3 regions of the Paenibacillus sp. sgz302114 genome follow, and region 2 is predicted to be linked to each of the others. Evidence: riboswitches for the same ligand, from Rfam matches in the RefSeq annotation. Region 2 holds a riboswitch; each other region holds the start of a gene.
What was found. Region 2 has a riboswitch for ZMP and ZTP ahead of AC0LWF_RS16655 (bifunctional 5,10-methylenetetrahydrofolate dehydrogenase/5,10-methenyltetrahydrofolate cyclohydrolase). Riboswitches for the same ligand answer to the same signal wherever they lie in the genome.

Region 1 (2,209 bases), on a different contig from region 2:
CGGCACTAGTCTCGGCGGTTATGGAGAAGCGTGCGGCGGCGTCATTTTATTCACCTTCGGCTTGCTGTTCTTGTTCTGAAATATATAAATATAGAGGAGTGTACGATTCTTGAAACGGATACTGTTTGTCTGCACGGGCAACACCTGCCGGTCGCCGATGGCTGAGGCGCTGCTTCGTACGCTCGCGCAGGAGCGGGGGCTGCAGCTCGATATTCGCTCTGCAGGTGTATCGACGATTGATGGGCTGCCTGTTTCGAAGAACGCGGAAGAAGCGCTGTCCCGCCGTGGTATTGAGCATCGCAGTGCGTCAAGAGCGCTTGAGACTGGCTCGATAGCTTGGTCGGACTTGATTCTGACGATGACAGGAAGCCACAAAAGACAACTGCTGCAGCGGTTCCCGAGCGCAGTGGACAAGACGTATACGCTGCTCGAGTTCGTGAATACCGACCCGGAAGTGCTTGAGCGCATCGCTGAGCTCGAAGGGATTTTGTCCGAGTGGCACATGAATCAAGCGCTAGGCCAGCCGTTTAGTGAAGCGAAGCGCGCTAGACTGCTGGAGCTGGAGCGGCAAATGCCGAACTTCGATATCGAAGATCCTTTCGGAGGACAGCTCAGCGTGTACGAGCAAAGCGCGGCTCAGATCGAGGAAGCGCTGAAGCGGCTGCTTGACCGGTTGCAGCAATAATTGGGCAACCTGAGGCTGCTTGGCCGGATTGATTTTCACGCGATAATCCGTTATGATGAAAATAACTAAAGACGGTTTCCAATGTAACTGGCGACGAGAGTGGGTTAAACCACGGTGGAGCATTGGAATATACGGCCGGTCGCCTGGGCAAAGAGCAGTGTGCGTAAGCATGCTCGCTCTTTTTTTGTCATTCGGAAGATGGATAAGTTTGCCGCTTGCAGCTGAATGACCGTCAGATGAATTTGATTCTTGTTCTGTAATTCAGTTTTTTATGTCCCGCGTTTTTTGCTTGTCGTCGCACAAAACGCATGTTCACCACGAATCTGGTCAATGTTCCTTTTTTGCTTGTCGCCTGAAATCAGGTATACTAGAACCAGTGTGAATCGACATTTTCCGCCATGAGCGGTCACTTGGGAGGTATATGGAATTATGAGAATTGCCATCGGTGCAGACCATGCGGGCTACCGCCTGAAGGACGAGATCGTTCCGTTCATTCAATCGCTCGGTCACGAAATCGAGGACGTCGGTTGCAATTGCGACCAGTCGGTTGATTACCCGGATTATGCGCTGCCGGTTGCTGATCTTGTGGCATCGGGCAAAGCGGATCGCGGCATTCTGATCTGCGGCACAGGCATCGGCATGTCCATTGCGGCCAACAAAGTGAAGGGCATCCGCTGTGCGCTCGTGCACGATATGTTCTCCGCCAAAGCAACTCGCGAGCACAACGATACGAACGTGCTGGCAATGGGCGAGCGCGTCATCGGTCCCGGCGTTGCGCAGGAGATTATCCGCATTTGGCTCGAGACGCCGTTCTCGAACGGTGAGCGCCATGTGGGCCGCGTGAACAAAGTGATGCAGATTGAAGCAAAATTCGCGGACGCGTAAAGGAAGCCGGTGATGACGATGGATCCAGCACAGCTTTCTAATGATGTGGAAACCGTCATTCGCGAACTAGCTTCTGCAGCGCGGCTGCGAGAGGGGCAGCTGCTCGTTATTGGCTGCTCTACGAGTGAAGTGCTTGGCCAGCGGATCGGCACGTCCGGCACGCTGGAAACTGCTGAAGCCATCTATGCTGGCGTAGAGGCTGTTCGGCGCGAGCTGTTGTTCTATCCGGTGTTTCAGTGCTGCGAGCATTTGAATCGGGCGCTTGTCATGGAGCGCGAAGCGGCTGAGCGGTATGGGCTGGAGCTCGTCTCGGCGATCCCTGTGCGCAAAGCCGGAGGATCAATGGCTGCATACGCCTTCAGTAAGCTGCAGGATGCCTGCCTGACCGAGACGGTACAGGCACACGCCGGTCTCGACATCGGCGACACCTTGATCGGCATGCACTTGAAGCGTGTGGCTGTGCCGGTGCGTCCGTCGATTCGTTCCATCGGAGCGGCACATGTGACGATGGCATATACTCGTCCGAAGCTAATCGGCGGAGAACGAGCTGTATATAACCGGGAAGCTGCTAATTTGGCGGCGCCCGGCGCTAGCGATACTTGCGATTAATTATTTTGAGGAGGACTTATACACACATGG
Region 2 (2,209 bases):
CGGCGCAATGTATCGTCCCAGCATACCGTTGTCATCGGTTATTCTCCTTTCGAGCTGCCTGAAGTTGAAGCTGAATCGCATCCATCAGATTGCGGAAGAGCACGGCGGTCGTGAGCGTGCCGACGCCGCCTGGAACCGGCGATATTGCTGCCGCCGCTTCGCTTACATCAGCAGCGGCATCGCCTATGATGGAGCCGTCGGCTGTTTCATTGATTCCGGCATCAATGACAATGAGATGTGGGTTCGGCTGCACCATCTCGCGAGTGATGATGCCCGGCTTGCCGGCGGCGACGATTGCAATATCCGCATGCCGCAAATGCGAAGCGATATCCGGCGTGCGCGAATGGCAGACGGTGACCGTCGCCTGTTCGCGCTGCAGCAGATGAAACAGCGGCAGTCCGACCGTCTGGCCTCTGCCGATCAAGGTGACGTTGCGGCCTTCAAGCGGATAACCGTAATGCCGAAGCAGTCCGATGCAGGCTTGCGGCGTTGCCGGGTAGAGCCCCGCTTCGCCCGTTAGCGTCGCCAGCTTATTGGCGGGCGTGACGCCGTCGATATCTTTGAGTGGCGAGATGTGCGCCACGATGGCTGTAACGGACAAGTGCTTCGGCAGCGGCAGCTCCAGCATAATGCCATGAATCCGCTCGTCCGTGTTCAGGCTGTGGATTAAACCGGTCAGCTCCTCCGCGGTGATGTCGGCCTTAAGACAGTGCAAGTCGAACGTGATGCCGAGCTTCTCAGCCATGCGCTGCTTCGACTTGGCATAGTAGGCCGATGCCGGGTCGCCCTCAATGAGCAGTGTCGCCAAGCGCGGCTGGATTTCATTCCTCTGATGCTCCGAGACGCGCTCCCGGATGCCGGCGTAGACGAGCTCCGCCGCCTCTTTTGCCTTCAACAAGCTTGCCATTGTCATGTTGATCCATTCCCCTTTATCCGTGGAATAAAAAAAAGTACTCGCGCTAAACGCTCCATGTCTTAGAAGACAAGGGGGTTTAACAGCAAATACTTTACCCAGGCGAACGGTAGATGTGCCGAATGTATGCTTCCCCGTGGTTTATTCCACGCGTTCTCGCCAGTCGCATACAGCATGATTTTGACCATAGTGTATCACAGAATCTATTCGCCACCAATCCCGTAAGAAAGAATTTCTCGATGGCCGTCCTGGTTAGACGCTACTTCAAAATAGAGCTTGTTCCCGTCCTGTTCCTTGAACGTGATTCCGTCATAGAAGGGGGCGAGCTGCTTCGGATCGAGCTTGAACGTTTGATAGAGCGCCGTTGTCTTGCCAGATTTGAAATCGGCCATGTACAGCAGTCCCTCTTCGGAGCGGAATAGCAGGAAGTCGCTATGTACAGCCTCAACATCAAAAGCGGCATCTAGACCTGCGAGCTCAGGAAGCGAATAGCTTCGGACAATTTGGGCATCGCCGTTTACGAGCTGCACGTTGCGGCCGTCCGTCATGATTGCGAGGTTGCCTGCTGTTGCCGCATTCCGGGGCCCGAATTGCCAGTAATGTGCCTGCATCTGATGGACGATTACGCCATTTCTAACGAACAAGGTGTATACTTCGTCGTTGATCAACGGCTCCCCATGGATATGGCTGATCGTAATCAGCTCGCTGTCTTTGCCGATCGAGATAACGCTCATCGTCGCCATCGGAATGTAGCCGAGGTTCAGCTTCGCGATGCTCTTGCCGATCAGCTTCTGCTGCTGACCTTGCTTTTTGAAATAGAGTGAACCTGTCGTGCCGTCGAGCTTGTACTGTCCGCCCTTGCCATTCGCCGTAACATATTGCGAGCCGAAGATGGATGCAATCCGGTATTTCGCGTCCCATACGATCGTTCCCCCGATTGCAGCGACTGCGAAGCGGGCAGGGACGTAGATACGCTTGTTCAGCAGAACGGCTTTGCCGGCAAAAGTCATGCTGTGACCGTCCACCGTGCCTGATTGTTCACCAAGACGAAGGCTGCCTTTGTGCGTATCGTAGGAGGCATAGATCGTTTGGCTGGCGGTGTCAAAAGAGAACGAAGCGCCGGGAATGCCGCCGAGCAAATGGAGCGGGAGCAGCAGATTGCCATCTTTAATAATCGCTGTCGTATCTGGAGTGGTCAGCTGCGAGTTGTTGAAGTAGACGAAGATCGGCTTTGTTTGCTGCGGCGCAGTGCTGGCTTCTGCTTCTGCCTTGGCTGAGGTTAGTCCGGCCGGTGGT
Region 3 (2,209 bases), on a different contig from region 2:
GAAATGCGATTCATTCTTGGTGGAGACAGCATCCGGAGCGATACCTCCTAGCAGAAATAGCGTACGATCTTCTAACGAGAGACTCTCTGCAATTCGAATCGCTATAATCGCATGCATGATTCTTGAACCCATTTTGACTCCTCCTAACTAGTCTCAATTGCAACAAATCTCTCGATTGCAGCAGCAACACCATCATTATCATTGGATTCGGTTATGTGGGCTGCGCAATTCTTTAGTTCAATTATTGCATTATCCATGGCGATCGGAAATCCGGACATCTGGAATAACCCGACATCATTAAAATCATCCCCGAATACCATAACGTTTTCTGATTTCACTCCAATATCGCTTAACACCCATTGCACGGCTTTTTCCTTAGAGGCTATTTTATGCATGATTTGGACCAATACTCCTTCATCGGTTGCGATAACGTTTACAACTTCACTGAATTGTTCGCTTATATCGATCCAGTTGCTGCAGCCTAGAACCAATATTTTGGTCGGGGAAAGTGAACTCATATGCTCTTTATCAACAACCTGCGGCTTCGGATCATTCGGGCGGATACCCAGTTGAGCTCCTCGGGAATCTGGAACTGGGCTGCACGTATACCATAAATCATTCACCTCGTAGGAGATCATCGCTTGAGGTTCCCTTAACTCGATGAAGTTGTTAATCTGCCTGCTAATCTCCATTGGAATGCTAATGTGCCGCTCATTTTGTTTTGATTTGCAAGTGACTAAAGCTCCGTTGTAATAAACCATGTAGTCTACAAAAGGGAACTTCATCACAAATTGATTAGCCGCTCTAGGCGGGCGCGCCGTGGCAATAATAATATGTATTCCAGCATCAAAACATCTTTTAACAGCCTCATGATTTCTAGGAGATATCGTTTTATCACTACCGAGCAAGGTTCCGTCCAAGTCTAGTACAATTGCTTGAATATTAGACAGCTGTATCTCCCCCTACAAAATACGTAAATTGGTAAAATAATACTAGCAAATAAAGATGTCGTCAACCTAAATATTCAGAAAATTCAGTTGAAATTATTCTCTTCCCCGTCTTATAATAGTCAATAAATAAACGGGATGCGTAACTGGCGAGAACGTAGATCACTACGGGGGAGCGTATCTTTCAAACTAGCCGTTCGCCTGGGCAAAGCATTTGGTTAACTCTAACCAGATGCTTTTCTATTTTCTAAGGAGAGTGCCAGGATGTTGTCAGTCAAAAATGTTGCCGTAATCGTGTATGACCATGTGGATGCGCTAGATGTGACCGGCCCGTTCGACACGTTCGCTATTGCTAGTAATTGGGGACAGGACTTCCGCGTTTATACGGTTGCCCTGGAGTCTAAAGATGCTATCCGAACCATTAGCGGCTTAACGATTCAGCCAGACTTCGCTTCTTGGGATTGCCCGGATCCAGACATTCTCGTCGTGCCGGGAGGCTGGGGATCCCGCAAAGAGATGTATAACGAGAAGCTGACCAGCTGGATCTACGAAACCTCAAAGCGGGCTTCGTTTACTCTGTCTGTTTGCACAGGGGCACTATTGCTCGCCAAAGCCGGACTTCTCGTTGGATTGCGCGCGACTACCAACAGACGTGCCATGGATTTGCTCAGGGAGGCAGCGCCGGCTAGCACAACGCTGGTCGAGAACGTCCGTTACGTGGATAACGGTCGGCTTATTACATCAGCTGGCGTTACAGCGGGCATTGATGCGGCGCTGCATCTTGTCGCCAAGCTTCTCGGAGAAGAGCGTGCGCTCGAAACGGCATCTAGGCTGGAGCATGATTGGCGGCGCGAGCCTTCCGAATTGCTTTCTTTTCGCAGGGCAACAGATGAAGACGTAGATGGTATCCGTCCCCTGTTTATTGATGCAGCGCAATGGATTCATGCGACGCACGGCTTGTGGCAGTGGAGAGCTGAACATTTCAATCGCGGGATGGTCGAAGCTTTTGTCCGAGATCAGGAAGTGTTTGTCGCCACTCTGGGGAATGAGGTTGTCGGTTGCTTCTCCATGCACTGGCGAGATGAGGAAATATGGGGAGAGAAATTTCACGAGGATGCGGGATATGTTCATCGGTTATGCGTATCGCGCAAACGAAAGGGAGAAGGAATCGGCCGCGAGCTCATCCGCTATGCAGAAAGTTATATTCGGTCGAGAGGTAAACGCTGGCTCCGGCTAGACTGTATGTCCAACAATCCGAGTCT

Region 1: it holds a riboswitch for ZMP and ZTP, as region 2 does, so the genes downstream of both, rpiB (ribose 5-phosphate isomerase B) here and AC0LWF_RS16655 (bifunctional 5,10-methylenetetrahydrofolate dehydrogenase/5,10-methenyltetrahydrofolate cyclohydrolase) in region 2, are expected to answer to the same signal.
Region 3: it holds a riboswitch for ZMP and ZTP, as region 2 does, so the genes downstream of both, AC0LWF_RS22680 (GNAT family N-acetyltransferase) here and AC0LWF_RS16655 (bifunctional 5,10-methylenetetrahydrofolate dehydrogenase/5,10-methenyltetrahydrofolate cyclohydrolase) in region 2, are expected to answer to the same signal.

The regions. Positions count from the first base shown of each region.
Region 1 covers NZ_JBVYOI010000008.1:199,724-201,932, reverse strand. Annotated here, with positions in the region: gene AC0LWF_RS20200 (manganese efflux pump MntP) at 1-79, shown strand, start outside; gene AC0LWF_RS20195 (low molecular weight protein arginine phosphatase) at 110-685, shown strand; ZMP/ZTP riboswitch at 759-841, shown strand; gene rpiB (ribose 5-phosphate isomerase B) at 1,115-1,570, shown strand; gene AC0LWF_RS20185 (TIGR01440 family protein) at 1,589-2,179, shown strand; gene AC0LWF_RS20180 (serine hydroxymethyltransferase) at 2,206-2,209, shown strand, end outside.
Region 2 covers NZ_JBVYOI010000006.1:29,927-32,135, reverse strand. Annotated here, with positions in the region: gene AC0LWF_RS16660 (cyclodeaminase/cyclohydrolase family protein) at 1-35, opposite strand, end outside; gene AC0LWF_RS16655 (bifunctional 5,10-methylenetetrahydrofolate dehydrogenase/5,10-methenyltetrahydrofolate cyclohydrolase) at 32-907, opposite strand; ZMP/ZTP riboswitch at 1,003-1,090, opposite strand; gene AC0LWF_RS16650 (stalk domain-containing protein) at 1,117-2,209, opposite strand, start outside.
Region 3 covers NZ_JBVYOI010000012.1:30,576-32,784, forward strand. Annotated here, with positions in the region: gene AC0LWF_RS22670 (hypothetical protein) at 1-132, opposite strand, end outside; gene AC0LWF_RS22675 (Cof-type HAD-IIB family hydrolase) at 144-920, opposite strand; ZMP/ZTP riboswitch at 1,080-1,161, shown strand; gene AC0LWF_RS22680 (GNAT family N-acetyltransferase) at 1,212-2,209, shown strand, end outside.